DNA from 3 places in the Shewanella sp. 0m-6 genome. Region 1 is predicted to be linked to each of the others. Evidence: predicted binding sites of a transcription regulator. Region 1 holds the regulator's gene; each other region holds the start of a gene.

The links. Region 1 encodes sigma-54, which starts transcription at its own class of promoters, with help from an activator protein. Its sites were predicted from a motif close to GTTGGCACGNNNNTNGNNT; they were not measured.
Region 2: ACVBJC_RS12885 (LruC domain-containing protein) is a predicted target of sigma-54. The motif match lies at 4,435-4,453, and genes of this name have one in related genera.
Region 3: flgA (flagellar basal body P-ring formation chaperone FlgA) is a predicted target of sigma-54. The motif match lies at 8,599-8,617, and genes of this name have one in related genera.

The regions. Positions count from the first base shown of each region.
Region 1 covers NZ_JBRIMD010000004.1:196,767-207,129, reverse strand. Annotated here, with positions in the region: gene mlaD (outer membrane lipid asymmetry maintenance protein MlaD) at 1-178, opposite strand, end outside; gene mlaE (lipid asymmetry maintenance ABC transporter permease subunit MlaE) at 254-1,039, opposite strand; gene ACVBJC_RS04870 (ATP-binding cassette domain-containing protein) at 1,026-1,838, opposite strand; gene ACVBJC_RS04865 (calcium/sodium antiporter) at 2,013-2,972, shown strand; gene ACVBJC_RS04860 (KpsF/GutQ family sugar-phosphate isomerase) at 3,019-3,996, shown strand; gene kdsC (3-deoxy-manno-octulosonate-8-phosphatase KdsC) at 3,998-4,549, shown strand; gene lptC (LPS export ABC transporter periplasmic protein LptC) at 4,546-5,103, shown strand; gene lptA (lipopolysaccharide transport periplasmic protein LptA) at 5,174-5,713, shown strand; gene lptB (LPS export ABC transporter ATP-binding protein) at 5,710-6,441, shown strand; gene ACVBJC_RS04835 (RNA polymerase factor sigma-54) at 6,578-8,041, shown strand; gene hpf (ribosome hibernation promoting factor) at 8,071-8,358, shown strand; gene ptsN (PTS IIA-like nitrogen regulatory protein PtsN) at 8,361-8,804, shown strand; gene rapZ (RNase adapter RapZ) at 9,012-9,866, shown strand; gene ACVBJC_RS04815 (HPr family phosphocarrier protein) at 9,853-10,128, shown strand; gene mgtE (magnesium transporter) at 10,225-10,363, shown strand, end outside.
Region 2 covers NZ_JBRIMD010000015.1:69,279-79,641, reverse strand. Annotated here, with positions in the region: gene ACVBJC_RS12900 (acyl-CoA dehydrogenase) at 1-399, opposite strand, end outside; gene ACVBJC_RS12895 (CIA30 family protein) at 753-1,265, opposite strand; gene ACVBJC_RS12890 (hypothetical protein) at 1,701-2,225, opposite strand; gene ACVBJC_RS12885 (LruC domain-containing protein) at 2,240-4,393, opposite strand; gene bshA (N-acetyl-alpha-D-glucosaminyl L-malate synthase BshA) at 4,753-5,928, shown strand; gene ACVBJC_RS12875 (cation:dicarboxylate symporter family transporter) at 5,925-8,129, shown strand; gene ACVBJC_RS12870 (hypothetical protein) at 8,173-8,994, shown strand; gene ACVBJC_RS12865 (lipid A deacylase LpxR family protein) at 9,049-10,047, opposite strand; gene ACVBJC_RS12860 (CBS domain-containing protein) at 10,310-10,363, opposite strand, start outside.
Region 3 covers NZ_JBRIMD010000011.1:101,982-112,344, reverse strand. Annotated here, with positions in the region: gene ACVBJC_RS10735 (ATP-grasp domain-containing protein) at 1-696, shown strand, start outside; gene ACVBJC_RS10730 (N-acetylneuraminate synthase family protein) at 798-1,658, opposite strand; gene ACVBJC_RS10725 (class I SAM-dependent DNA methyltransferase) at 2,293-3,045, shown strand; tRNA gene ACVBJC_RS10720 (tRNA-Arg) at 3,268-3,343, opposite strand; gene ACVBJC_RS10715 (flagellar assembly protein FlgT) at 3,532-4,701, opposite strand; gene ACVBJC_RS10710 (FlgO family outer membrane protein) at 5,076-5,705, shown strand; gene ACVBJC_RS10705 (LPP20 family lipoprotein) at 5,706-6,152, shown strand; gene ACVBJC_RS10700 (flagella synthesis protein FlgN) at 6,828-7,253, opposite strand; gene flgM (flagellar biosynthesis anti-sigma factor FlgM) at 7,338-7,655, opposite strand; gene flgA (flagellar basal body P-ring formation chaperone FlgA) at 7,753-8,460, opposite strand; gene ACVBJC_RS10685 (chemotaxis protein CheV) at 8,757-9,677, shown strand; gene ACVBJC_RS10680 (CheR family methyltransferase) at 9,821-10,363, shown strand, end outside.

The sequences.
Region 1 (10,363 bases):
CTTTAACGGGAGAGCGTACCTTAAGACCACCAATATTACTAAACTTGGCGTACAGCGTATAACTGCTATCGCCCGATTTGACCTCGACGTTGGCAACGTTAAACACCAATACTAAAAAGGCTGCCAACCCGGACAATAAAAATAGACCGACTAGAATCTCAATTTTCCTTGTCAACATAACTCATTTACCACTCTATTCAATAAATCTAAACAATAATTAACGACGTGGAAGCTTCCTGCGTCACCGTAAAAATTACTGGCCAAACATCATCGCTGTCAGCAAAAAGTCCAATGCTAAAACTGCTAGGCTCGATTGAACTACCGTCTGCGTCGTTGCACGGCTAATCCCTTCAGGATTAGGGATAACATGATAGCCACGATAAAGTGCAATCCATGTCACCACCACCGCAAATAAAAAGCTCTTGATAATGCAGTTAACAATGTCTTGTCGCCACTCAACTGACGCCTGCAATATCGACCAAAAACTACCACTATCAATGCCCTTCCACTCCACACCAACTATGTGGCCACCATAGATCCCTACAGCAGTAAACATCAAGGCTAGCAATGGCAAACTGATCACTCCCGCCCAAAAACGTGGTGCAATAATTTGCCTAAGCGGGTCGATAGCCATCATTTCTAGACTCGCCAACTGTTCGGTACTCTTCATTAGACCAAGCTCTGCCGTTAGCGCCGAACCTGCTCGGCCAGCAAACAGTAGCGCAGTCACTACCGGGCCTAACTCCCTTAATAAGCTCAAAGCCACCATCGGCCCAAGACTTTCTTCAGTGCCAAAGCCCACAAGAATATTATAGCCCTGCAGCGCGAGTACCATGCCGATAAACAGACCCGAAACCAAGATGATCACCATCGACTGCACGCCCACAACATACAACTGCTTTAGCAGTAATGGGGTGCCTTTTCGAAATCTTGGGCGATGTGCAATTGCGCCCCATAGCATTAAGCCGGCTTGTCCAAGCCCTACCACTAACTCAATTGCAGACTTACCTAATCGCGCAATTTGATCAATCAAGCTCACGGAGTAGTTCCTTCTTATAATCTTCTGCAGGATAGTGAAACGGCACCGGGCCGTCGGGTTCGCCGCCAATAAATTGCTTTAATTGCGGATTATCGGCCAAACGCAGCTCTTCTGGTGTACCGTGAGCAATAATGCGCTTGTCTGCCAACACATAGACGTAATCTGCAATGCCAAGCACTTCTACCACATCATGAGATACCACAACAGAAGTGAGATTGAGTGCATCTGACAGTTCACGAATAAGCTTAACCAGCACTCCCATAGAGATCGGATCTTGCCCCGCAAATGGCTCATCGTAAAGCACCATCTCAGGTTCTAATGCAATTGCGCGTGCTAATGCTGCTCGGCGCTGCATACCACCGGACAGCTCTGTCGGCATCATCTGCGCGGCGCCTCTAAGCCCTACGGCTTCGAGTTTCATCAATACGATTCGGCGAATAATCTCTTCTGGTAGACCTGAATGCTCTCTTAGTGCAAAAGCAACATTATCGAATACATTCATGTCGGTAAACAGCGCACCACTTTGAAACAGCATACTCATACGTTTACGCAGAGCAAACAGTTCACTGCGGCTGCACTTATGTACGTCTACGCCATCGAATTTTACTGTTCCGCTATCAGGGGTTAACTGCCCACCAATAAGCTTAAGTAGTGTGGTTTTTCCGATACCGCTTGGGCCCATGATCGCGGTAACTTTACCCTGAGGTATCGACAGGCTGACATCTTGAAAAATGACACGTTCGCCGCGGCTAAAGGTCATACCTTGAGTTTCAACCAATGTTTTGGGGATTTCAGTCATGCAAGCACCCTGCATCTAATAATGGAAACTTCCGTTTTCCGTACCGGAAAGGGAGAAATTGTACGTAATTGACTAAAGAGGCACAACCAAATCAAGACTATCTCACCTCAATACTTTCATTTTTCTTCAATTACAGCGAAAATACGCGGCTATACCCCAAAATACTAAGAATCGATGTTATTTAATATTTTTATGTTAGTCGCAGGCTTAGGCGCCCTTGTTTGGAGTGCCGATAAGTTTGTTTACGGTGCAGCAGCCTTTGCTCGTAACCTTGGTTTACCGCCAATGCTTATTGGTTTAACGATTGTCGCTATGGGGAGTTCGGCTCCTGAAATGTTCGTTGCGGCGACCGCATCACTCGAAGGCATGACTGATACCGCAATTGGTAACGTACTAGGTTCTAACATCGCTAACATCACTTTAATTTTGGGGATCACCGCTTTGCTCGGCGCAATTTCGGTGAGCTCACAGACACTCAAACGTGAAATCCCAATGATGCTAGTCGCTACAGTGATTGTAGGTTACTTTCTTTACGATGGTTTTTTAACCCGTATCGAAGGCATTAGCTTATTAGTGCTATTTATCGCTTTAATGGGTTACCTAATCTGGCATGGCTTAAACAGTAAAGACAAAGATGCATTAGCCGTTGAAGCAGAAAGCGAAGTGCCTGCCGACGTCCCAACGGGTAAAGCCATTTTATGGCTGATTGTGGGTATGGTATTGTTACCATTATCCGCAGACTGGATGGTACAAGGTGCAGTAGGGATCGCTAAAGCGTATCATTTGTCTGATTTAGTTATCGGTTTAACCATTATTGCAGTCGGTACCAGTCTGCCAGAACTCGCCGCTTGTATTGCCGGAGTCTTAAAAAAAGAAGATGACCTTGCGATCGGTAACATAGTTGGTTCAAACTTATTCAATATTCTAGCGGTACTTGCTATACCTGGCATTATAGCGCCTGGCGCTGTTGATGCAGCGGCGAGTACCCGTGATTTTTATATGGTGCTTGCAACAAGCAGCGCACTTGCAATACTGATCTTATTATCTGGACGCGCCAGACAGCTAAAACCATGGCATGGCGTAGTATTACTTATTACATTTATCGCATACCAGGCATTACTCTTCCTATCTTAGCAATGGGTGCGATACGTTAAGCAGCAATTTAAAGAGAGACCAAGAAATGGTAGATGCAAATCAACTACGCCAATGGGGTACTAAGGTCATCGATATCGAGAAACAAGCACTCGATAATCTGTATCAGTACATTGACTCTTCAGAATTTGCCCAAGCTTGCCAATTAATATTGCAATGCACAGGTAAAGTTATCGTGATGGGCATGGGCAAATCAGGACACATTGGCAACAAGATTTCAGCCACACTAGCCAGCACAGGTACACCTGCATTTTTTGTGCATCCCGGTGAAGCTAGCCATGGCGACTTAGGCGTATTGAGTGAGAACGATATCGTACTTGCGATTTCAAATTCAGGTGAGTCGAGTGAGATCTTAACCTTAATGCCAGTCATTAAGCGCATGGGGCTGCCAATGATCTCTGTCACGGGTAAGCCAGATTCTAATATGGCGAAGCTGGCGCAACTGCACCTTTGCATTGAAGTACCAGAAGAAGCTTGCCCACTTGGGCTTGCACCAACGTCGAGCACCACAGCAACATTAGTCATGGGCGATGCCCTAGCGGTTGCGTTATTGCAAGCGCGCGGCTTTACTCAAGATGACTTTGCACTGTCTCACCCCGGCGGTAGCCTAGGGCGAAAATTGCTACTTAAAGTCAGTGATGTCATGCATAAGGGCTGTGAGTTACCAAGTGTGCAAAATGATATCTGTATTACTGAGGCGCTGTACGAGATCTCTAAAAAAGGCTTAGGCATGACAGCGGTTGTTGATGCCAGCAACACCTTAGTCGGTATTTTCACCGATGGTGACCTACGCCGGGTTATCGACGCTGAAGTCAATTTACGCACTACTCCTATCGCAGAGGTGATGACTAAAGGCTGCGTCACCATTACCGATAACGTGCTTGCAGCAGAAGCATTAAAAGTCATGGATACTAAGAGTATTAATGGTTTAATCGTGATTAACGACAAACAACAGCCTGTTGGCGCATTAAACATGCTAGATATGGTCAAAGCAGGAGTAATTTAATATGTCCAAGCAAGGTTTATACGGCCCTATTAGCGATGTAGTCTGGCAAGCAGCCAGCAAGATAAAACTACTCATTTGCGATGTTGATGGCGTGTTTTCCGACGGCCTAGTCTATATGAGCAACAGCGGTGAAGAACTTAAAACATTCCATACTCGTGATGGATATGGCGTACGCTCAGTATTATCTAGTGGCATCCAAGTGGCGATTATCACCGGTCGTAAATCACAAATCGTTGAAGACAGGTTTACCGCTCTAGGCGTTACCCACATCTACCAAGGTGTCGATAACAAGTTAGCCCCCTATAATGAACTGCTATCACTTTATAATGTTAGCCCTGAAGAGGTCGCTTATATTGGTGATGACATGGTGGACTTGCCCGTTATGCAGCAGGTTGGTCTTTCCGTTTGTGTGGCCGATGGTCACCCATATGTAAAACAACATGCAAAAATGACCACCCATATTAAAGGCGGCCACGGCGCCCTACGCGAACTCACTGATTTACTACTATTAAGCCAAGACAAGTTTGACTCAGCTCATGGGATGAGTATATGAACCGCGTCACCCTTGCGATAATCGCACTTTTTGGCACTGCACTTTTGCTCTATTGGCAAGTTCAGTCTAAAAAAAGCGAGCAGGAGCTGAATATCGATACAAGTCAGCGACCCGACTATATTATCGATGATCTACGTAGCATCGAATATAACGAGTTAGGCTTCATCAATAGCGAAGTAACAGCGAAACACATGGAACACTTTGATAGCGTCAATATGACCTATTTTACTGAGCCTGTTTATCTCATTTACCCTGATGATGGCCTAGCCGAATGGCGACTTAAAAGTGATAAAGGCAGCCTGAATAAAGTCACTGGCAAGGTAACGCTAGAAAACAATGTTATTATCGACTCGATTAGCCCAGAAGAGCCGATACAGACGTTAAGCACCAGCTATTTAGATCTTGATTTGAATACTATGATCATGACGTCAGATGAAATTATCCACGTCACTGGCAACGAATTCGTCATTCAAGGTGTAGGCTTATATGCCGACCTGAATGCCCAGAGCGTAAAACTAATCAGCCAAGTAGAAGGTATCTACGAAGCTCAGTAACGCCAACATATTGAACAATTTTACACTCATACTAGCTAAAGAAAACGCTTTAGCTGAGTAGAAGGACGCTATGAAATACAATCAATCTATCCTTGCAGGCCTATTTTGTCTGCTCAGTTTCAGCTCTGTTGCTAAAGTTGATGACCTGATGCAAGAGGTGAAAATTGCGGCCGCTAGCCAAGAAGCTGATATCAAGAATAATCAGGTTATCTTTTTTGGGCCTGTCGAAGTCACTCAGGGCACAATCAAGATGAATGCCGATAAGCTACGGGTTTTCTCAAAAGAAGATAAGAGCGGTAAAACGCTTGTGGCGACTGGTAACCCAGCCACTTACACCCAAATAATGGATGATGGACGCCCGGCAACGGCTAGCGCAAAAGAGATCCGCTACGAACTTGCTACGCGCACACTCACCTTAGTAGGCGAAGCCACCCTAGCGCAAGACGGTAGCCAGGTCACAGGTAACCGCATTAAATACAACATCAGTTTGCAACAGCTTATTGCAGAAAGTACTGGCAAGGGCGATGACAGAGTTATCACCATTATTCAGCCTGAAACCTATCAGGAAGAGAAACCAGAATCGCCAGCGAAAAAGCAGGAACAGCAATGAACCAAATCACCTTAAAAGCGGTCAATCTTGCTAAGAGCTATAAAAATCGTGCCGTCGTACAAGATGTTAGCTTAACCGTAAAGACAGGTCAGATTGTTGGTTTGCTTGGCCCAAACGGTGCAGGTAAAACAACGACATTCTACATGGTGGTTGGCCTAGTACAGAGTGATAAGGGTAAGATCTTTATTGATGATGACGATCTTACGCTCGATCCTATGCATTTACGCGCCCGTAAAGGTATCGGTTACCTACCTCAGGAAGCCAGTATTTTTAGAAAGCTGTCAGTACGTGACAACATCATGGCCGTCTTACAGACTCGTCATGACATCAATAACGAGCAACGTGAAGAACAACTTGAGCATCTACTCGAAGAGTTTCATATCACTCACATTCGTGACAGCCAAGGTATGGCATTGTCTGGAGGCGAACGCCGCCGGGTAGAAATTGCTCGGGCACTCGCAGCTAATCCAAAGTTTATCTTGTTAGATGAGCCGTTCGCGGGTGTTGACCCCATTTCAGTTATCGATATTAAAAAAATTATTGAACAACTTAAGAGTCGCGGTCTGGGCGTACTGATCACCGATCATAATGTTCGCGAAACTTTGGACGTTTGTGAGCGTGCTTACATAGTAAGCCACGGAAATCTGATTGCTGAAGGTACACCTGCCGAAATCTTGGACAACCAACAGGTTCGAGCGGTGTACTTAGGTGAACAATTCAGGCTATAGTTAATTCACAGTATGGAAGCTGAAAAACTCAATATGGAATTATTTCCAAAAAAAATCAACGTGTTGAGTTTTTGAGCAACCTTCGCCAGTTCAACGAGCTTTAACGTTTAACTACAGTGTAGGGAATAGCGGTAAAATGAAAGCGTCACTCCAGCTCAAAATGGGTCAACAGCTCACTATGACTCCCCAGTTACAACAGGCCATTCGCCTGTTACAACTGTCTTCTTTAGAGCTGCAACAAGAGATCCAACAAGCATTAGATTCTAATCCGTTACTGGAGCTAGATGAAGAGCAGTCAGATGGCGATATGATCAACGATGAAGATCACTCTGTAAATGACTCTAATAGTGAACTCACCCAAGATAGCGCAAGCGTTGACACCTCCGAAGCCCTCACCCAAGATTCCATGCCCGATGACCTGCCTATGGATACCACTTGGGATGAAGTCTACACCGTTTCCTCTAATGCTAGCTCAGGCGTAAGTCGTGAAGATGACATGCCATTCCAAGGCGAGACTAGCGAAGGCTTATATGAGCATCTTGAGTGGCAAAAGAACCTCACCCCATTTTCAGATAACGATCTTGCTATCGCCACCGCGATTATTGATGCGATCGATGAACGAGGTTATTTAACCCAGAGCTGTGACGAAATTCTCGAAGCGATGGGCGATCCTGAAACTGAACTCGATGAAGTCGAAGCCGTTTTAAAACGAATTCAACATTTTGATCCTATCGGTGTTGCCGCCCGCAACTTAAGTGAATGCCTACTTATCCAGCTAGCACAATATGCCGCAGATACACCGCACATTGAAAATGCAAGATTACTGATTAAAGACTATTTAGACCTTATTGCGGGGCGTGATTTTAGGCAGTTAATGCGTAAAACAAAACTCAAAGAGGATGATTTACGTGAGGCGATCACACTGATCCAAACTCTTAACCCAAGACCTGGGCTTGCCATTGCACGCAGTAAAGATGAATACGTCATTCCCGACGTGTCTGTCAGCAAGAAAAAAGGTCGCTGGGTGGTAGAGCTAAATCCTGACTATATGCCTAAGATTAATGTTAATCAGCATTACGCATCAATGGCGCGTAGCACAACGAATCAGGCCGACGGTCAATTTATCCGTGGCCACCTGCAAGAAGCTAAGTGGTTTATAAAGAGCCTGGAAAGCCGCAACGACACCTTATTGAAAGTGACAAACTGTATCGTCAAATTCCAGCAAGGCTTTTTTGAGTTCGGTGAAGAAGCCATGAAACCTATGGTACTCAATGACATTGCCGAAGCTGTTGAAATGCATGAATCTACCATTTCACGTGTTACCACACAGAAGTACATGCACACCCCAAGGGGCATTTTTGAACTAAAATATTTCTTCTCAAGCCATGTGGGTACCGACGATGGCGGAGAATGCTCATCGACAGCAATTAGGGCATTTATTAAGAAATTAGTCGCAGCTGAAAACCAGAGGAAACCGTTAAGCGATAGCAAAATGGCCCAGCTTCTGGCTGAACAAGGGATTAAAGTTGCTAGACGTACGATTGCAAAATATCGAGAAGCGATGCTGATCCCGCCCTCAAACCAACGTAAGAGTTTATAACTCAAAATTAGGCACATGGAGGATCGATAATGCAAATCAACCTGACAGGACATCACATCGAAATCACCGATTCACTACGCGGTTATGTAGAAGAGAAATTTACAAAGCTTGAACGACATTTCGATCAGATCAATAATGTGCACGTTATTTTGAATGTACAAAAAATGCAGCAGATTGCCGAAGCTAAAATTCACCTTAAAAAAGGGGAAGTATTTGCTATTTCGGAACATGCAGATATGTATGCTGCAATAGACTCCCTGATCGATAAACTAGATCGTCAGGTTATTAAACACAAAGAGAAGCTGACTAAACACTAACGATGGAACTAAGTACCATCCTGCAGCCGGAGTGCACTACCTGCGCCACTCCGGGCAGTAAGAAAAAAGTACTGGAGTTAATCAGTGACATTGCCGCTGTCCAGTACCCAACCCTTTCTTCACAAGAGATCTTTGAAAGTCTCTTGGCACGAGAGAAAATGGGTAGCACGGGAATAGGTAATGGTATAGCGATTCCTCATGGAAGGCTGTCGAATATAGAACGTCCAGTTGCAGTATTGGTTAAATGTGAAGTTCCTATCCCATTTGACTCATTCGATAAGCAGCCTGTCGATATTCTATTTGCTTTATTGGTGCCATCTGATCAGTGTGAGCAACATTTAGCAACACTGTCTTGTATGGCTGAAAAACTCAACGATAAAGCGGTGGTTAAGCAGTTGAGAAAGACCAGCAATGAATCAGAGCTATACCAAGTCATTACCCAATAGCTAACTACTCAGGTCTTTAAGTTATTTATTTTTTTACACAAAAGGTAAATGATTTAAAGACCTAAGTAATTATTACAGCAATATTATTTATTCTTATTCACCCGCTCAACTTCTTGCTTTCAGCCTTAAAAAAGTTAATCTATACACTTACACAATATAACCACAAAAATCATACATTTTGTTTAATGTCTATCAGGTAATCATACGATGAAGCTTGTTTTAGTCTCAGGTCGCTCCGGTTCAGGTAAGTCCGTTCTATTAAGAATGCTAGAAGATCTCGGCTATTATTGTGTCGATAACCTGCCCTTGCCAATGATGGGGACCTTACTCAAAGAGCTATCGGGTAACACTAAGCTTGTCGCCATCAGTGTCGATATTCGTAACCTGCCAGAAAAGAAAGATGAGCTGGTTAAGCACCTCACTTTTCTGCCTGATGGGGTCGAGTTATTAAGCTTTTTCCTTAACTCAAGCGATGAAGTGCTACTTAAACGTTATAACGAGACCCGTCGTCTGCACCCTTTATCGCACGATAACATTTCGCTTAAAGAGGCCATTGCGCTAGAAGGTCGCTTGTTAGAGCCGCTAGCCAACATTGTCGATCATTATATCGATACCTCAAATCTCAACATTTACGATCTTAATGATCAGGTGCGTGAGATCCTACTTGGCAATCTTGATAAAGAGTTGATGATCAACTTCGAATCGTTTGGTTTTAAACATGGTATGCCAACCGAAGCTGACTTTATGTTTGATGTACGATTTTTGCCAAACCCACATTGGGAGCCCGACCTGCGCCCTATGACTGGGCTCGACCAACCAGTACAAGATTTCTTAAATGAACGCCCAATGGTCAACCTGTTTATTAAACAGATTGAAGATCTACTCGAAACTTGGTTACCCGATCTAGAACGTAACAACCGTAGCTACCTTACCATTGCGATTGGCTGTACCGGTGGCCAACACCGATCGGTTTATATCACTGAGCGCCTTGCTGCTCACTTCAAAGATGGCAAACATAAAATACAAGTCCGCCACCGTGAGCTAAAAAATGCCGACCATTGAACGTGAAGTTACCATCTGCAATAAACTAGGTCTTCACGCTCGCGCTGCCACAAAACTCGTTGTTTTAGCCTCCGAATTTGATGCTGAGATCACCATCATTCAAGGTGAGAAACAAGCCTCGGCTACAAGTGTACTAGGCTTATTGATGTTAGAAACAGGAATGGGAAAAACGGTACAACTCGTTGCAACCGGGACAGACGCCCAAGCAGCGCTCGATGCCATTTGCCAATTAATTGATGCCAGATTTGATGAAGATAATTAATTCGTTATTTTCCTAATGAATTTCCTAGCTACCGCACATAAATACTCTTGAGTTACGTTATGATAAGCGCCTTTAAAACGACCCAGTGAGGGAGCTATGCCGATTGAAGTCTTAGATAATCAAACAACTGACCAACGTCTCAATCAGCTGACTCAAGCATTAGGCAACGGTATGTTTGTCCACGTCCGCAACATGTTGCAGGATATGGCTGCAACGGACATTGCTTTTATTCTCG
Region 2 (10,363 bases), on a different contig from region 1:
TACCATTACGGTTACAGCTACGGCAGAACTTTTAGCTGCGATAGTCGCCACAATCGTCGAGTTGGCATACGGGCTGAACTCAAGACCGCCAAATGACTTTGGAATAATAAGCGAGAAAAACTTATTTTCTTTTAGGAAGTTAAGAATGTTGTCTGGTAGATGCTTACTGCGTTGGATCTCAAAATCATCTACCATCGCTAGCAAGGTAGCGACAGGACCATCTAAAAAGGCTTGTTCGTCGTTAGACAGGGTGGCAACAGGAATGTCACGTAGGGCTGCAAAATCAGGTACCCCTTGATAAATCGAACCTTCTAACCATACATCACCGGCATCGAGTGCCTCTTGTTCTGTGGTAGAAATACTTGGCAATACTTTTTTTAGTTTAGTTCTAATGCTCATATTCAATGCTCGTCCGACCAGAAGTTATGCTTCACATTACGTCACAAAAAGAGCGCTAGATCAAATTTTCAAACGATAAATTTAAACGCTTGTTTATATTTGGGGCTGGTATTGTGTTTGATTTTGAATATTTACAATACAAATTTCATAAGCTTACGCCTGTACGCTTAAATGAAATTATTTTTTACCGATTTGATTTTATTGGCGAAAAAAAAACGAAAAGCGGCTACAGAATACAATTTGATTGTGTGAGGGGAGTAAATTATTCAGTGTATCGTCTACATCGAATTTGCACGGCTTATGAGATAGAAGTCAAATTGAAGATGAAAAGTCATGGCCAATGCGATTAGGCCTTATTTCGACGTGGCCAACTCGATACTTTTAAATGATAACTCGAATGAACCCGCTTGTTTGTCGGCAAGTAAAAAACCGACTTGCTTGATATCGCCAAAGCTAAGTTTTGGGGCATTGACCACACGTCCTCTATACACTGATTCAAAATCATCAGCTTTAAACTCAATGGTAAGCCATTTGTTTTTTTCTGTTTTAAAGGCGCTTGAGTAGGCAAAAGAGTCCCACTGTTTATCTGTTCTTAGGCGTAATTGGTAGCGTCTACCATCACCTTTGACGTTAAGGCGAATAAGGTCAAGTCCTTCAGGTATGGTGACCGATATTTCAGCTCTGGTTGAGGCAAAGCCACCATTTCGCTCTAAAGATAACTGGCCGCTGAAGGTGGCTATATCGGATATAATTTCAATCTGGCTGTTTGAAATCCCGCCCATAACGGTATCGTTAATCAATGTCCAATTAGGCGTTTGCAATTCATTTATCACGGATAAATAACACGGCATCTGTTGATTTGTCATTAAAGCTTGCTCCTTAGCAAGGGCCTGGTTGGTTGTGGTGAGGCATAACAGGCTGACACTAAGTAAAATTGTTCTTATTACAGCACTATATCCAGAGCTAACATGGGGGGGAAAGCTGCAGTGTTTTATTGGTCTCGCTGGTGGCATAGTGTGTCGCCTAATTGTAAACCTTGATAGCTTATACGTTATAACGGGCTGGTTGGTTTATAAGTTTTGATTAATTCAATTTATTGGGATTAATTTGACGTATTCCGTCGCCGAACTTGTACTCGACGCTTACTTTAACTTTTACTCAGACTCATATTGGATTGGCGTGAGAAGGGGAGCTTTTTTAAATGAACAAAGCAGCGATAGGGGGAATCCATCGCTGCAATAATGGTTTAAACAATGGTTTAAGCAATGGTTTAAGCAATGGTTTAAACAATGTTTATTATGCTAATTGATGGTTAACACCTGAGTGTTTGAGTCTTGCGTATATTGCCACGGTAAATACTGTGGATCTTGCCCCTCGTAAAACCAAATAACCGCAATAAGTTGGCTTTCATGGTTAGCGACTTTGACCTCTTTGCTGAGCTTGCCTTGGTTTAGCGGCCCTCTAAACAAGCAGGAGTCAAAATTTACAGCGTAACTATCCCCTAAGATCTGATAGTCATCGCAAAGTGAGAAGTAACCTCTTTGTGTGTTGTCTTTATCGACATTTATCGTCAACATATATGCAGACTCTAGCTTGTTATCTGCATCTACTACAAGATCGTCCAGTGAAGTCGGATCTGGAGCCGGCTCCTCTGTGGTGGTGTTTGTGGTATCTGTCGTTGTCGTTGTAGATGCGGTCGTTTCTACGGGGGCGGGTGTAGCAGGAGAGCCTTCATCACCGCCTCCACCACATGCTGTAATCAACAAGGCAATACATGCCAGTAAGCTATTAGGTAGATTGAAAAAACGCTTTATTTGATTATTCATGGCATAGCCCTTAGTTATTTAAAGATGAGTGAGTCATTGGCATTTTCGTACCAAGTCGGGTTGGTGTTACCTGTGCTATCTGCTGCAAAATCAACAAATTCACTATAGGCATTATCTAAACGCTCTTTTTCTTTAGGGTGCTTCCACGTTACTGGGATCTCAATTGCCCACGCCATGCCGTTTTCGTCTTGGAAATACTGTGACGCACTTGGGTTAGATGCATCGTCTCGGGCTCCAAAGTAGTTAGTTGAGAACTTATCAGTAGGGGCTTGGTTCTTCAGGTGGATCTCTAATTGTCGGCCTGGATTTGCTCCTACTACATTTTTCGCGGCCAGACCATGATCGGTATTTGGTGTCGCAAATATAAAGGGATCATACGGAAAGGCCGGCACCAGACTTTCATCAACCGGGGTATCGAAGGGAATATCCAGTGACCAGGTGGTTCTAAAGGCGGATTCACAACCTGTTTCTGTTCTCAGGTATTCACAGCCTTGTTCTAAGGTAACGTAGTCCGATAGGTCTTGAGTAAATACAAATACAGCATTGGTTTGCCCCGTTTCTAATGGCGACACTGTTTGTGCAATGTTATCAATCGACCAACTAATGAAAGACTCTTTAATTTTCCCTCGACTGACACCAGGTAAATGAACCGCAAAGCCATTGTGATATGCAGCGCCCATAGCGGCTAACTGTGCTTCGAAACCAATACGTCTAACCTTATTATTTTTGACATACTCAATGATCCGTAATTGTACGACCACATCGTTCATATCAAAGTCACCCTGGTCTGGGTAAAGATCCTCATAGGCAAGGGTGGTATAGGTAGACGAAGAGGGGTAGTAATTAATGGTCACGCCAGTTTCGGTAAGGGTTACCGGGTAATCTTCAACCTCACCGTCGCCAACACCACCTGTTGGAGTGATATCTTGTTGAGTACTGAGACGAAAGCGTGCCCAAGTTGGTCCGGCCTTCGCCCAGCTAGGAACTTCAATACTGAGGGTGTTGAGACCATTATCAAGTGGTTCACCTAAGATAATCTGTTCTTCTAAGTCAAACTCGCCGTTTTGATCCCAGTCAAACCAAGCATTAAGGTAGCCATCTCCACCGCTAGCAGTAACGAGTAGTATCGCACTCTCGCCAAGCTCAAACCCCGTAGGCATTGATACGCCATCTTCGTCATCAGAGCTATCGCTGGCATCATCGGAGAGTGGCGCGGCATAACCATCAGACTCATTATCAACACTCGCGCCTAAATAGAGATTATCGCTGATGTTGTGTCTGGCACCATTTGAGTTTAATCGGGTGCCGTAAGAATCAGGAGCATCACCAAAGTCGACACTATCACCTACCACCACTTCTGCTAACGCGCAGCGGGCTCCATCGTTGGCTGATGAGGCTGGGCCATACGCAAATAACACTGCGCTTGGTGAAGCCGAATCAACGTTAACTTTGTAGATATTACCGTTACTGTTATTACTGACATAAAGGTTGCCATCAGGGTCAAAAAATTGTGCGCCAAAAATAAAGTTTCCCGAATTTGAGGTAATGACCACGCCTAAGTCGGTGGCTTCTGCACTAGCGGGGTCGATACGCAACAGCCTACCTGTAGATCCATTACTAATGCTGTACATGTAACCATCGGTAGGATGAAAGGCGAGGTCGGTAATATTATAGGTCGCATAGGCGGTACTGCCAGGCACTAAGGTCATGTTATAGCTTGCAGGGTTATCAAGAGGGATTTTGAATAACCCTTTACCTTTTCGATAGCCATACCAAACGTTTTCATTGATTGCGACGTCTCCGACATAGAAATTACCGGCACTCGCAGCGGTTGTATCTTTGGTAACAGAAAGGGAGATAATTTGATAATCGTTGCCGGCACGGCCTAATGATCCCGTTGCATAATCCCAACCGTAAATGTAGTTATCATGGTAATTAAACCCAACGCCGTTGTAGCCGTTGCCTGTCCCCATATCCTCAGATAACACCACATAGCTACCAGTTGCTAGGTTTACACCGTAGCTTTTGGGGGTATTAGATTGCTTCTGGATCACAAATGCTTCAGTTGGACAGGCACTAAAGGGAGCGGACGCGCTGACACTGGCAGAAATTAATAAGCTTAAAATTAATGGGGAGCAGCGTAATGGGATTGTTTTGGATATTTTCATAATGCATCTCTCACTGTCGATATTATTAATATATTTAGTGAAAGCATAAGCTGTGCCATTAATTTTTATTGTTTACTTTCATTGGTTTATTTGTTTTTAAAGATTAAGGTAAAGATCAGTTTTTGCATTTTGCAAATCAAAATATATGTGAGGAGTGAGGTGTTGGATGTAAGAGTTGAGGGAAAGATGTGACTCACCATATCGGCTCGAATGATGACATCAACCGCTAATATTCACCTTTATTTTCATGATAATTATTCATTAATAGCGTAAAAGGATTTACTTGGATTAAGTTCCTAATGATGCTAAGTTTTCTTTTGCTGTAACATTCTCTTAACTGTTTTGGTGGTGAGGAATTTATGTCGAAGATGCGCATAGGGATAGTGTGCCACCCGAGTATCGGGGGGTCGGGGCTGGTAGCAACAGAATTAGGGTTAGGGCTTGCTAAGCTTGGCCATGAAGTTCACTTTATCTCCAGTGTTCGGCCTTTTAAATTGATAGAGGATTCAGAATGCTTATTCTTTCACTCCGTTGAAGCCATTAATTACCCCCTGTTTTCCGATCCTCTATATACATTTGCATTGACGGCTAAAATAGTGGAAGTGGTCGAGCAATTTAAGCTTGATGTTGTACATGCACACTACTCCATTCCTCACTCATTATGCGCTTATCTAGCGGGTGAAATCACCGAGCATAAGTTTCCAACCATCACGACTATTCATGGCACCGATGTGACGATTGTTGGTCAAGATAAGCCTCTGTATCCACTTAATCGTTTCAGTATCCATAAAAGTAGTAAGGTCACGACGGTTTCGAGCTATCAACGTAACTATATATACAGTCATTTCGATAAAAGTAAGTCGATTGATGTTATTCATAATTTTATTGATTTAGACGTTTTCTCCCCCAAATTTGCAGACATTAATGTTCGACGTCAGTTAGCGAGAGACGATGAGAAAATCGTGATGCATGTGTCTAATTTTAGGCCGCTAAAAAACAGCGACACAGTGATCCGCTCATTTCACATGCTACTTAGGAAAGTCAAAGCTCGGCTGGTACTGCTCGGGAGTGGCCCTGATATTGATGGTATCAAGCAGCAATGTGAAAAGTTGGGGATTTTAAAGCATGTTGTCTTTGTGGGAGATGTTACCCATGTTGAGCATTATCTCCCTAATGCTGATTGCATGATCCAACCGAGTTATCGAGAGTCTTTTAGTATGGTGTTACTCGAAGCGATGGCCTGTGGGGTTCCAACGGTTAGCAGTAACGTCGATGGTGTTCCTGAAGTGGTAGACAATGGTAAAACAGGTTTTATGTTTGACCCTAATGATGCGTTAGGTATGGCCAAAGCCATGGAGGGCATCTTGACTGAACCACACACGCAACAAAATCTAGGCAAGGCTGGAAGAGCTCGAGCGGCTAAACTATTTAATCCAGAAGAGAAGGTTTTACAATATCTTAAGTGTTATCAAGACGCCATTAAGGACTCTCAAACAGAGGTAGCCGATATGGGTCAGCAAGGAGGCATTACATGACCAGCAAAACTGCAGCAATAGCGCCAGAAAAAGAGTCTGCCGATAAGCCAAAACAAAAAATGAGTATGTCGACGTTGGTGTTATTGTCGTTTGCAGCAGGTATTGCTGCGGGATTGTTTTTTGGTGAGATGTTGGCCTGGATGTCGGTTATCGGTGATGCTTTTATTAAGCTGCTGCAGATGACCATTATTCCGTACATTATCGTATCTTTGATTTCTAGCTTAGGTAGCCTAAGTATGGAGCAAGCCAAATCTCTTGGCGTGAAAGTCGGTAAGTTAATGTTGGTTATCTGGGCTTTTGGTTTGCTGACGATGTACTTTATTAAGTACACATTTCCTGACTGGCAGGCAGGGGAGTTCTTTAGCCTGACAGCGCTTGAAGATCCTAATTCGATTAATCTGCTTGATATTTATATCCCTTCAAATCCATTCTTCTCATTATCAAATAGTTATATTCCTGCGATTGTTCTATTTTGTGTTGCAACGGGAATAGCGCTTATCTCTATCGACAATAAAGACTCGTTAATGAAGCCGATGCAGCTATTGGGTGAGTCGTTTAATAAAGTGACTCAAAGCATTGTAAAGTTGATGCCTATAGGCATTTTTGCCATGACTGCCGCAACAGCTGGTACCATGGATTTCGATGAGTTTCAAAAGCTGCAGGTGTATTTTGTTGCTCATGTAGTGATGACTATTATTTTAACTTATTGGGTGTTACCAGCCATTCTGGCCGTGATCACGCCATTTTCTTATCGCGATATAACCGGTATTGCTAAAGATGCCATGGTCACCGCATTTGCAGCGGGTAATATTTTTATCGTGATCCCGATTTTGATTGAGCGGACTAAAGAGTTATTCCATAAATATAATATTGGCAGTCAGCAAAGTGATGATTATGCCAATATCATCATTCCGGTTGTGTTTAGTTTCCCTAACCTCGGTAAGTTACTTACTATTGTGTTTGTCCTGTTTGCGGCGTGGTTTTCTGGCCAAGAGCTGGATTTTTTGACTTATCTACCTATGTCATTAAATGGTCTGGTTAGCCTGTTTGGTAGTGTCTATTTAACTATCCCTATGTTGCTAGATTCATTAGAGCTGTCTTCTGACTTATTCCAGCTTTATATGGTTTCAAGTTTGTTTACCAGTCGCTTTACCTCGTTATTAGCAGCGATGAATATCTTTATTTTAGCGGTTGGCGGCACGGCAATGCTGGTGGGTGTCGCGAAAATCAGCATGAAGCGTTTAGTGATATACAGTGCGTTAACGCCAGTGTTTATTGGTATATGTTTGTTAGGCTCAAGTTGGTTATTGAGTTTGATTGTAGATACTGAATATGAGATGGATGAGGTGGTTGCGCAGATGAGCTCTGCAGAAAAAGTGCCGGATCAAGTGATCGCATACAGTTGGGGGGATGTCGCAGCAGCGAATGGGCCTCGCAGTGTACAACAGATAAGAGAAAGTGGTGTACTTAGAGTCGGCTATAACCCGATACAAGTGCCGTTTTCTTTCTACAATGCGGAGCAAAAGTTGGTTGGCTTTGATGTTGAGCTAATGAAAAAGTTAGCCCAAGAGATGGATCTAAGCATTGCGTTCATCCCTTATACTTTTGCTAATGTACTTGAAGGGATTAATCAAGGCCAGTTTGATATTGCGATATCGGGCTTGCAGATGACAACTCAGCGATTAGAGCTGGTGGGCTTTACTACGCCTGTACTCGATCTGCACTACGCCTTTGTGGTGAAAGACCATCGAGCCGATGAGTTTAAAACCGATAAATTGATCCAAGATGCGGGCAAAGTTCGCATCGCTTCTGTTGGCAGCTATTCAATCATTCCGCATTTAGAGGAGAAATTTCCTAACCTTGAATTTGAAACCATACAATCGGATAGGATGTTTTTTGAAGACGACGGTAATACATGGGATGGCTTGATGATAAGCCTAGAGGCCGGTAAAACCTGGACAATATTATACCCAGAATACACCACTCTTTATAATCGAGAAGAGATTAAATCATTTCCAGCATCCTATGCGGTGGCTCTTGACAATGGGTCATTACAAACCTTTTTAAACAGTTGGTTGGAGCTACAAAAGTCGTCAGGTTTTGTCGACAAGCTCTATGGATATTGGATTTTAGGTGAGAACGCTAAACCAAAACAGCCTAGGTGGTCGGTTATTAAAGATGTGTTGCATTGGGTAGATTAAGTGTCGATAAACAATGGGCCATAAATGGTTAGGAGTATAGCGGGTGAAAAAAGCGTCTTTGGTATTACTCATGTTGATGACTCACTCTACAGTCTTTGCAAGTGAAGAGTATGAGGTTGGCCCGGATTCCTATGATGAGGGAGAGCTGCAGTGGAACTATTTAATCGCTTTCCCCATGGTTTGGGCGCCAGATATCTCTGGCTCAATTGCTGCAGATAGCGAGCGAGTTGATATCGACGTGCCGTTTAAAGACATCATTGATAACTTGAACTTCGGTGTTATTGGTGAGCTGTATGCTCAGAAAGGGGATTGGCTCTATAGCCTTAGAGTTAATTACCTAAGGATTAAAAGTGATAGTCAGACCGAGGGCCTTAAAGGGCCCATCTCTGGCGGTATTATCTCCCCGGGTCACAATGTCGAAACCGATATGCATTTAGCCGTTAACGATTTGCTAGCGGGCTATGAAGTCGCGCCTGGCTTGCGTGTATTTACAGGTGTCCGGCATATCTTTAGTAAAATTGATTTAAATATAAAACCATTGAGTGATGATGGACTGATCAATATTAATACTCAGGTACCGATTGCGAATGAGCATCTGTTCGACTGGTTGGTGGGGGCCACTTATCGATATTGGATGACAAAAGCTTGGGGCGTGTCAGTAGGCGCCGATACTAAAATCTATGGTGACAATGATCGAGATTATGGCTTCAATGCCTCGGCTCTATATCGGTTCGGCGACCTACATAATGTGTGGATTGGTTATCGTTACCTGCAAATTGGCAATGACTCAGAAGTCGATGGTGTAAAATATCAGATGGACTTTGTTGAAAAGGGCCCACAGATTGGCTGGGCCTTTAGTTTTTAAGTGCCGAGTCAGAGGCGTGAAAAGGGCGTTAACAGCGAGCTAAGCCTTATTGAATTACAACATAAAACTGTAACTCAATACGCCATAACCATGCCATTTATCAGGATCTGACTCATATTCCTTGGTGTAGAGATCGAAACTCCAACTGACAGACCAAGTGGGGAATGCCCAAATAACACCAGTGCTAGCTCTGGCTTGTTGGTGCTTTATCTGCAGGTATGAGTCATAGGGTAATGAGCCGTCAATAGTCAGGTCGTTGAAGCGGTATCCCGCTTGCGCACGGGCGTATACTGTCCAGCTACCATGTTGGCGTGCACTCGCGCTGTATTGACCAAAATGACCTGCATGGCTACTCAATTGGCCAAATGTTTTTGCTAAATCATCTCCCCAGCGTAGCGTAAGGCCAAGGCTCGCCTCTGAGCGAAAATTTCCCAACATATTATGGCTATAACCACTAAGTTCCCATTGGCTATCGTCAGTACTTTTTTGCCTAAATGCTAATGCATCAACCTCATAAGCCAGTTGCACAGTAAGTTGGTTTTCGACTTGATATTGCCATCCTTTAGGAGGGGTTGAAGAGGTAATTTTATGCACGAACTCTTGCATAGTCTGTGCACCCGACGCGGGGCCGATAACACCAATGCTAAACCAGTTCTTTTGCGCTAACGTCTCACTAAAGCTACCTGTAAAGCTTTCAAGTTCCAGTATGCCGGCGTAAGGACGTTCATTGGGCTGGGCATAGTCAAACTTAATCTCAGTTGGGGTCCACATCCTTTGATAGACTTTGGCCCCCCACTGGGCAGTATGGCTATGGCTGGAGAGCCGTAAACTTTTTTGCCAACTAAAGGGCCAAGGAGCTTGAGTAAAGTCTGCTTGAGGGAGAGCTTGCCAGCCAAATACAAACCCATTGGAGTAATCACCATCTTGACCAATAACCACGTCATTATCAAAACTAAAGTGCCATTGATCTGCTAAGGAGGGGTGGGGGATGAAAACCAGCACGCTAGCCAAACTAAGAGCACTACATGCTTGCAGGGGAGATAAGAAGGTCAATGCATGACTCCTCATAGGTCAGGAATGTATGATTTCAGGCTAGGATCTACATAACGCTAACGCACCTAGCATAGCCTTAAATCATTAAGCGGTGCAAGCGCTACTGGGCATGAGGGGGAAAGAGGCTGCGAGCCTGAGTAACAGTGCGGTTACTCAGGGGATTTTGTTAAACGCTGAGGATAAACGAAACGGTTTGACGTTTAGATTGATTAATCTCAGAGCTCAAGTTTATCGCTCTATGAATAGACTTGAGTTACCTAACTTATTTTGTTGCCTTAAATATTTGCATAAATGAAGGTGGCTGTTGGATATTAAT
Region 3 (10,363 bases), on a different contig from region 1:
GCAGAGTCTTTTTGTGGCGAGGTGATGGTAGAAGAGTATTTAGCGGGGCAACAAATTAGTACTGAAACCATCATGTACCAAGGACGCGCTTATACTCCAGGATATGTCGATCGCAACTATGAGATGCTCAGTCGCTTTGCACCCAATATTATTGAGAACGGTGGTTGGCAGCCCAGTTTAATCCAAGGTGAACAGAGGCAAAAAGTCGAAACCTTGATTGAACAAGCGGCACTGGCGTTAGGGGTGACCGATGGCGTGATCAAAGGCGATATCGTTTACACTGAATCGGGCCCTAAGGTTATTGAGGTTGCAACCCGTTTAAGTGGCGGTGACTTTTCAGAAAGCCTGGTGCCACTCGGTTTAGGTATTAACTACGTGGAGGCGGCGCTAAAAATAGCCCTCGGTGAGCAGCCAGAGCTCGAAAAGTTAACTCCTGTTATTGATACAGCAGTCGCCAATCGCTACTTTTTTCCAGCACCAGGCAAGGTTATTTCAATCTCTGGTATTGAGACGGTTCGTGCAAAGGATTTCGTTAAAAAGCTCGATATTTGGTATCAAGTGGGCGATATCGTGCCAGAGACCACGAGCCATGCAAGTCGATTCGGTGTGTTTATTGTCACGGCGGATAATCGACAACAGCTAGAGCAAAGAGTGAAGTGGGTATACGATACGCTTAACATTGAAACTAGCGTTTAATCAGTTTTGAGCTTGGCTGTCTCGTCTTAAAATAAAAGCCCTTTTAAATGTATTAAAAGGGCTTTTTTGTTTGTGTCGAATGATGGCTATTAATACTAAAACTATCCTTGAAAGCTTGCTCTAATCTTCTTAAAAGGTCGCAGGCCATCAACCGGATCGGCGCGCCACTCTCTATCTGAGGTTTCACAGGGTACAAACTGTTTAATCGGGTTACCATCAATGGCTTCAATCATCTTAGCACCATGGATCACTGGCGCTATTTGCTGAGGTAACCAGCAGTGACCCGCAGCGTATTCAGCGCCTTGCTCATCAAGGTCTAGGTGAAACTCAATCGTATCGGCCTGCCATTTATGAATCGCGCGGTTTAGCACAGCAGGCGACACCGTATGATCAGACCAGCCAACCTTAATCCCGTATCGTTCTCTAAAGCTTTGTAATACTGAAAGGTTACATTGATCTTCTGGCGTTGGATAAGCAGAGACGCAGTGCAGCAAGGTGATATCTTCTGCGCCGTGTTCCTTTAAGGTCGCGATAGCAGCGTCAATCTCTTCAATTGTCGCCATACCACTTGATATAACAATGGGGAGTTGAGTTTTGGCACACTCAATCAATAAGTCAGTCCACAGTAGTTCGTATGAGGCAATTTTAAAAAAGTGCACATAAGGTTCGAGCTCTTTCACAGCTTTAAGATAGAAAGGAGTGCAAGAGAACTGGATGTTAAAATGCTCGCAGGCCTCTCTAAGCGCAGGAATAAACTCAACAGGTAGCTCCCACTCTTTTCTGTCACGATGCATTGCGCTTTTCTCTAAAATTTCAGCAGAAAATAGCTGATCAATTTTAAAAAGTTGAAATTTGACGGCATCACAGCCAATCGCAGCAGAAGTTTCGATAAACTCGATACAGCGATCTAAGCTTTTATGGTGGTTGCTAGAGACTTCTGCAATAAATAGGGGGTGACTCATATTTTATACTTCCTATTTTCGAGGATGATTTTAGTGCTGCTTGCTTCAGTTAAAGTAAGCATATTGATTGCACTGGGATAATCGGCAGAGGATAGCACACTCTTTGATGTTCATTCTGGCCTTCGACTCCGTTATCCTAACGCATATCGTATTTAACGCTATCGGCAGGTTTTCGTGCAGTTTTAGTCGTTTTGGCAAAAAATATTGATGATAGGTGAGAGCACTGGTTAATGGCTCTGGTTAAAAGGCTCTGTTTTAATAAGCGCATAAGCAATATTGTGAGAAGCCAATTATTATGGAGAGTCAATTATTATGGAAGATAGTTGTAATGGAAGTGCGGAGGGAGCTGTTATAGAGGAGCGTTGCGATAAAGTTGGCTATCGGTTTTTTTGGTAGTTAAAGTCCATCTTTTGGTTTAGTGCACTGAACTGTACGCTTAAATTGACTCTCCTTGTAAGGTTTTATCGTGCACACATAACTTTCCGTAATTGTGGCGCAATGTCAGGGAGAATGGGCTGCTTTGCCTATAATGAACAAAATGTGAGAACTGTGCTTAAAGTGAGCATTTATCTGCTTCGCAAATATCGACAATTAGTATAGTATGCGCCACCCAAAAAATTCACGGTAAACCCCCTTGCTGACAACGCAAACTAACGCGCTATACACCGACCTGTCTGGTTATTATGATTTGATGTGTGCCGATATTAACTATCAAGCACAAAGTGACTGCATTCGCCGTCTGCATCAATTATTCGGCAATAGAGGCGTCCGCCATCTCGACTTAGCCTGTGGTACAGGTCCCCATGTTCAATATTTTATTGAAAATGGATTTCAAAGTAGCGGCCTAGATATCAATCAGCCGATGCTCGATATTGCTAAGCTACGTTGCCCTGAAGCCGATTTTGTGTGTCATGACATGGCCAATTTCACGGTCGATGAGCCATTAGACTTGATCACCTGTTTTCTGTATTCCATCCACTACAGCGATGGTATTGAAAAACTGAAAGAGTGCATTAGCAGCGTACATCGCGCGTTAGCAACGGGCGGTATGTTTTGTTTTAACGCCGTAAAAAAGACCCGAATAGACAACAGCTCAGTGGTTAGCCATAGCGCAGCTCATGAAGACAGTCAGTTTGTGTTTAGCTCAGGTTGGTATTACTCGGGTGACGGTGAAAAACAGGCGCTTAAACTCAGCATTCAAAAAATAACCGGCGATATCACCCAGTCTTGGCAAGATGAACACCCTATGGTCGCGGTCGGATTTGCACAATTGCAGCAGTTACTGCAGCCTTACTTTGAAGTGCATATCCTTGAACATGACTACGACAGGCTGACGCCTTGGGATGGCATTTCAGGCAACGCTATTTTTGCCTGTGTGAAAATCTAGTCATCGCGATAATATTCGCCGCGCAGTATTATTTGAGCAAACTTAAATGAAAAATGATCCTGCGCGTAAAGCAGAACGTGAATAGATAAAGTGCATGCTCAAAGTCCCATCGTAAACAACCTACTTAGCTTAAGCTTGTTTAATCTAGCGAAATTTTATTTTAGATACTGAAACGTTTAAGACGGTAGTGCTTATTGAATTGCATATACAGAGGTATGTATATGGTCTCCCCACAGGGACTCGAACCCCGATCGATCGCTTAGGAGGCGACTGCTCTATCCTGTTGAGCTATAGGGAGACTATGCTGATTATACTGGTTTTACACTAGATGAAAAGAGCTGATGAAAAGTCTTTAAATTTAGTTGCTTAATAAATGTTCTGCGGCTGAGCATTTTGCAGGCTAATCCCATTTATTTAGTGATTAACCTTCAATTTACGCCAGTAATGTTAGCCAGTCATTTTAGTGCAGGCTTAAGCCTGCTCCAGTTATAGCTTTATCGCCAAGTCATTAATTTGAATATTGAGCGATGCGGCGATGCCATCTAATACCGCTGTAGCACTTTCTTCTGTCACTTGATCTATGGTGATGGTCGCTTTACTTTTTCCTGCCACCGCGCGCATGTTATCGAGTCTATCGGGCATATTTTGCTGCAATACTAGTTGAAGCGTGTCACCGACTCGAATGCCGTGGCGTCTGCCTAGGTTGAGGATAATCCTATCGGCCTGTTTAGATACCACCTGACCGAGTAGTGGGCGGCAATTTAAGCTGTTATCTAAATCATTGCTAACTTGAGCCAAAATTTGATCAATTACCTGGCCGTAGTCAGAACTCCAGAAACTGGTGCTATTAGAGTTAACCGTTTGCTGGCGCTGAAACTCCCATTCTGCCGCTTGGCTGTATTGTTGACTCCAGACTTTCTCGCCGCTAATACCATGAAAGAGCGATACTCGAATTTGAAAATTACGCATGGGGTCGTTGTCCCACAGCCCAAGGGTACTGGTGAAATCTTCAGTTGATATATCGATGATCTCTGGCAGCAGAATATATTGGCTGTCTGTTATCTCACTCAACCAGCTAGGTAAGCGATAGCCACGCACATCAATTAAAGCTTGGTCTATGTCTAAACGCTCATTGGCATGGGTCAGTGGAAAGCTACTGTTAGAGTGTTGCTCTAGCGTGAAGGCTAAACGCTCTGACAGGTTTTGCTCGAACAGACCAATATTGCCGACTCTAAGCTGGGTTCTGTCTTTGATTAATGCCTGGGGGATTAAAATGGCCGCTTTAAGCTGGCTACTTTGGCAAGTGTCGTTGAGCGGTTCAATGATATCGATACGAACATTGACGGTGATTTCATTGTTTTCAATACGCTCACTGATAAGTTCAACATTTTGGCTTTGCGCCTGATGTGCCATGGCAAAAGTGTCATTGATTAATTGGCCGTTACTGACGGTTTGTTGGCTACTAAAGCGTGCACCCGACTGTAACGTGGCATAACTTACGGCTTGGTGAATGGCGTTTTCTCTTGCTTGAGTGACGTTGTTATCGGTAATTTTTGCTTGGCCACTGGCAGTGATCCACTTGGCTTGTGCTGGCAACGTGACAACGGATGACATTAAGCACACGAGTGCTGTGATTGAATATAGCGCTGGTTTCATCTTACCTGTCCAGTTTTCGAGAAATTGATGGCATGGTTATTGTGCATAGTTACTCTGCATATTTGTTTGACATAGCTTTTTGCATAGCTTTGTGCCGGATAACTGACAAACCTGCCTTTTAGCAATGAGTTAAGCAATTAACGTGCCTGTATCGGCAGATTTGTGGCTATCCTTTAGCAGGAGTACTCGATGATTTTTTATTAACAGCTGTGTAGAGAGGACACTGAGCTAGGTCTGAGAAGTTTAGGGCCAAAATAGATAAAGTTTTGGGCTGCTTTGCCGATATGAATTTAATAGCATTTATGCGTACGGATAAGGTCGGAACGATTGCTGCAACTCGCTGTAGTGATTAACGTCTGATAGGAAGTTTAAACATGTATAAGCCCATTATTTTTCTATCTTTACTGCTGACTATCGGCTGTGCAAGCACCGAGGGCGATAATTCCGCTGAGCAGCAGATGGCTAACGGTTATGGTTTGCCGCATACCGCTGCGATAAATCATTTGTCTCAACAGATGGCCAATGAACTGGTTCGGCAAAACGACAGCTTACGCCCAAATCAGCCATTGCTGGTGGCAACCCCGGTATTGGTATCAGATATGACATTGACCAATGCGCTTGCTTTGCAATATCAACAAGGTTTGATTGCGGCGTTACATGATCATCAGTTCAATTTAGTTGATATTAATGTCAGTGATGCCCTTAAGGTCACTGCTGATGGTGAGTTTATTATGAGTCGTGATTGGCAGCAATTGTCCTCAGACTTACCGGTTGAGAATGTGGTGGTTTCGACGATGAGTTTATCGACCCAAGGGGTGGCAATTAATAGCCGAATCGTCAATGTGACTAATAACCGTGTGGTATCGGCGGCGCAAGGTTTTGTTAATGCCGCTGCGATGCCTGGTTATATTCGCGTTTCAGAAAAGGTAGTGTCAGAAAATGGGTTACTTTATCGCAATAACCAAGGCGGGCTGCAATCGGTGAAAATAGTAGGGGATAAATAGATGAAAGCCGTTATTTTATGTGCCGCGTTAACCCTTTGTGCATGCTCGGCACAAGACCGCTATGTGCAGTATGAAACAGAGGCACCACGCTCTTTTCCCAAGTTGAGCGCAATCGGTTATGCACCGCTGGACACTCAACCTGCAGCTGAACATTCTCAGCGTGTATTAATGGCAATGCAAGCCTCGAAAATTGCGGCGTATCGCGAACTTGCAGAGCAGGTTTATGGTCAACAATTGAGTGCAAGTAGCCAGATGAGTGACTGGATGTTATCTAGTGATGAAATTCAAGCGTCTGTATCGGGCGTTATTCGTGGTGCTAAAATAGTAAAAAGTTATCCTGCTGGTGAGCATTATGTGACGGAACTAGAGTTAGATTTTGAGCAAGTATGGGCACTATATCAGCAGCAACACCGCTCGCAACGAGTGAAAGAAATTACGTATTTTTAAGGGGCAGGGCGTTCGCAGGCTCACTTCGAGGACGCTTCGCTTCTAGGTCCTAGGAAAAGCGCAAGAAAAGTCAAAAGCTTGCATTGGTTTTATTTATGCAATTGCTTTGATCTTTATGCTTTCCTAGAACCTAGAACCTAGAACCTAGAATCTTCTTTTTTCGTAGGTCGGCATTAATGCCGTCGTTTTTCTTTTCCTTAAGCGAAGCGCTCCGTAGTGACCTTCAATTAAATTAAACAGTCACGTGCCGTAAGGCCGAAGGCCGTTCGTCTTCGCGTTTCCCGTCTTAGCTTTAACCTAGTACCTGCCTTTCCTCGTACCTTCTTTATAAAGTAGGTCGGCCTTTATGCCGTCAGTTTTGAAGTGATACGTAAGCTTTGATGGGCTAAAGCCCAAGCTACAGCTCAAGCTACAATTGCGATGATACGTTATGTTAGTTGTTACGGTGGGCTCTGTAATGTCTAGGCTCTTTGCTTTTGTGTAAGCGAAGCGTTCTGTAGTGACCTTCAATTAAATTAAACAGTCATGTGCCGTAAGGCCGAAGGCCGTTCGTCTTCGCGTTTCCTGTCTTAGCTTTAACCTAGGATCTAGAAGTCGCAACGCGACGCTCTCGAAGTGACATTCAATTGAGACAAAGTCACGTCCTCGCAGCGAAGCGTCCTTCATTTAAAACCGTTAAGCTTTTAAATTATTTCCAAGCGTTGAAATACTAGAGGTTTTTCCTTTGCCATCGTAAGTTAGGCTCGACGCATTTCGGCTTACCTGTAGCGCTTGTGAGAATCGATTTAAGCTGGCTAAACTTAATTCAATCAGTGACTCATTTTCAGCATTGAGTTGTTGGCACTCGGCTAATAAGACTTTGGTGTCGGTCACTTGTGTAGATAATGTAGGATCGGTTTTTAATAAGGCTAGATCAGGCTGAACGGCAATCATCTCATCATTTTGTTTAAGGCTAGCCAATAGGTTTGCCTTAGTGCTGGCTAACGACAACAAAACATCGGCTTGCTGAGCATGCAAGGCTTGTTTTTCTTGGCTAATAACCGCGTTTAGCTCAGTCAACACTTGGTGTTGTGAGCTAAGGAGTTGAGATAAATTTGTCATAATGGCCTTGTTAATTTTCGCTCTATTGAGTTCGCTGCTTTGACCCGTTATGTCCTACTTTGCACATAAGCTAGCACATAGCGCTTACTTTAAATCTTTAAGATCATTTTCAAAGTTTGCGATGTTACTTGCAAGCTTATCTGGATCGATTTTGTAACGCCCTTCGGCAATTGCGGCTTTAATTTCGTCTACTTTCTTTTGGTCTATTTCTGGCATGTCAGCCATCTTAGTTTGTACATTTTGGATCTGTTGAGCCTGTGCGGTAATCGACACCGAGTCGCCTTTCTGTGCGGCGGGAGTGGGTGTTGTTGGCGCAGTTTGTGCTGATGTTGCTTTGGTACTCGCACCCGTACTAATTCGCGTATTGGCGTGAGGGTTTACTTGTTTAATATCAATAGCCATTTTGAAATCCAACAGTTAAAAAATAGTTTCTTACCCATGCTATCGGCAGCATCACTGGTTACTTTAGGACTTTTTACATTCTTCTATTCGTACATTCTTACATTCTTACTTCGACTTGGCCAACGCCAGTGACGCGAGCATCGAGTTTTTTATGGGAGTGGCTATTTTTTATGCGAACTTTATCACCTACGTTGCCATCATGCAGTGCTTCACCAACGGTTTTAATTTCAAAATTGTCAGAGCGCGCATATATCGACACGCTATCGCCTTTACACACAATACAGAGTTGGTTGGCAAAAATGGGGTGCCCCGGTGCGACACGTCGTTTTAATCTCGCCCCTATCACTTCGGAGATACTTTCAAACTGTTGGCCCCGCAAAGTGGTTTGCTCAATATATTCGAGTGCAATATCGTCTCTAGATAACAGATCACCCGGCCCCATGGTCGATTTTGCGACTACAACAGGGTACAGGATCTCCACTCTTACCGATAAGAACATCTGCCATGGATAACTTAAATCTGGACTGTTGCAGCTAATTTTAACTGTATTGTTACGGCGGATAGCACGATCGCTGGCGATTTCGGCGGTGATGGGTAAGTAGCAGTTGGGTAAGTTGACACGCGTATCTAGGCTCTGAGGGCTGATATTAATCTTTGCCTTATCAGGCGCTTCAATTTTTTCTTCAATAGCCGCTATAGCTAATTGAGAAATGGTCGATACAGATGGAATACTGGCAGCTGTAGTGGCAGTTGCCGCCATTGGGGTCAAAAGTACAACTAAAATGATGCAAAAGTAGATTTTCATAATGAATGCAGTGGCTTGATTCGCTAATATGCGACAATATTGTGTTATGTGCTGAACTGCAGTCATCTTTATCCTTTTGGATTGGTTGGCGTCATTAGTTTGACTGAAAAGGCCGTACTCGCTTGGATAGCTCCAAGTAAGCAATTAATGTGCCTAAAAGTGATGGTTGTGTGAAATATGGCGTGAAACCTTGTGTGAAATACACCGAGTGTAGCCAAATTATAACGACTATTTACACACACTAATTAAATTGAAATAGATATCGCCTACATGAGTAGGTACAAGGCAAAAAATGTATGTCGAATATTCTCGAATCAGTCAATAAACGGACTCAATTGGTTGGACAAAACCGCCTAGAATTATTGTTATTTAAGCTAAATGGACGTCAACGATTTGGTATTAATGTTTTTAAAGTCAAAGAGGTGTTGCAGTGTCCACCTTTAACAAACTTACCAAAATTGAACTCCAAGGTGCGCGGCGTTGCTCATGTTCGCGGTATGATGATTTCGGTGATTGACTTGAGTGCGGCAACCGGTGGTCGTCCAATCGAGAATATTGAAAACAGCTTCATTATTATCTCAGAATATAACCGCAGTGTGCAGGGCTTCTTGGTCAGTTCAGTTGAGCGAATTATTAATATGAACTGGGAAGCCATTATGCCGCCACCACAAGGGGCGGGCAAATCCTCTTATCTGACCGCGGTGACTGAAATTGAAAACGAATTAGTTGAGATTTTAGATGTTGAGAGAATTCTTGATGAAATTTCACCCGTTAACACTAACACCAGTAAAGAGCTGGATGATGCCTTAACGATTGACCGTGATAAGCATTACCACATTATGGTGATTGATGACTCATCGGTCGCTCGTAAGCAAATTATTCGCGCGCTCACTTCGCTCGATTTACAAATAGATACAGCCAAAGACGGTAGAGAAGCGTTGAATAAACTGCGGGCGATATCGGCAGAGCTTGATGACGTATCAACTGAGATCCCATTGATTATTTCTGACATTGAAATGCCAGAGATGGATGGTTATACCTTAACCGCAGAAATTCGTGATGATCCTAAGCTAAGAAACATTAAAGTGGTATTACACACTTCATTAAGCGGTGTGTTTAATCAGGCGATGGTGCAAAAGGTGGGGGCTAACGATTTTATCGCTAAGTTTAACCCTGATGAGTTAGCCGCAGCGGTAAACAAGCATTTAAGCCTGTAGTTGCCATTAGTTGCCGTTATTTAGTATCAGCATAAACCATAGCTTGCTTGTGTTTGTGTTGATGCTAAGGTATAAACCTGCGTTCGTTTTTACCCGTGGTCGATGTTGATTGACCACTGTGGTTTGTTTTACTGAATTAGGATATTAGAGTGGCGAATAAATCTCTTGCTGAGAATGAGTACAATCAATTTAGATTATTCTTAGAACAGCACAGCGGTATTGTGTTGGGAGAAAATAAGCAGTATCTGGTGCGTAGCCGACTAGCACCTCTTATGGGCAAATATAATTTGCCATCCTTATCAGACGTGGTTAAGCATTCGATGAAACCGACTGAGCGCCAATTGCGCACTGAAGTTATCGATGCTATGACGACAAATGAAACCTTATGGTTTCGCGACCGTTATCCTTTCGAGTTATTGTCGAGTACGATTTTACCCACATTTAGTCGTTTAGGCCGACCGGTAAAAATCTGGTCTGCAGCCTGTTCTTCAGGTCAAGAGCCGTATTCGTTAGCCATGACAATATTAGAGCATCAACAGCGCAAGCCTGGCAGCTTACCCGCCAGTGCAAGTATTCTGGCAACAGATTTGTCACCCTCTATGCTTGAGCGCTGTAAAAATGCGCAATACGATAATCTTGCCTTAGGTCGTGGTTTGTCTGATGAACGCAAACGTCAGTTTTTTGAT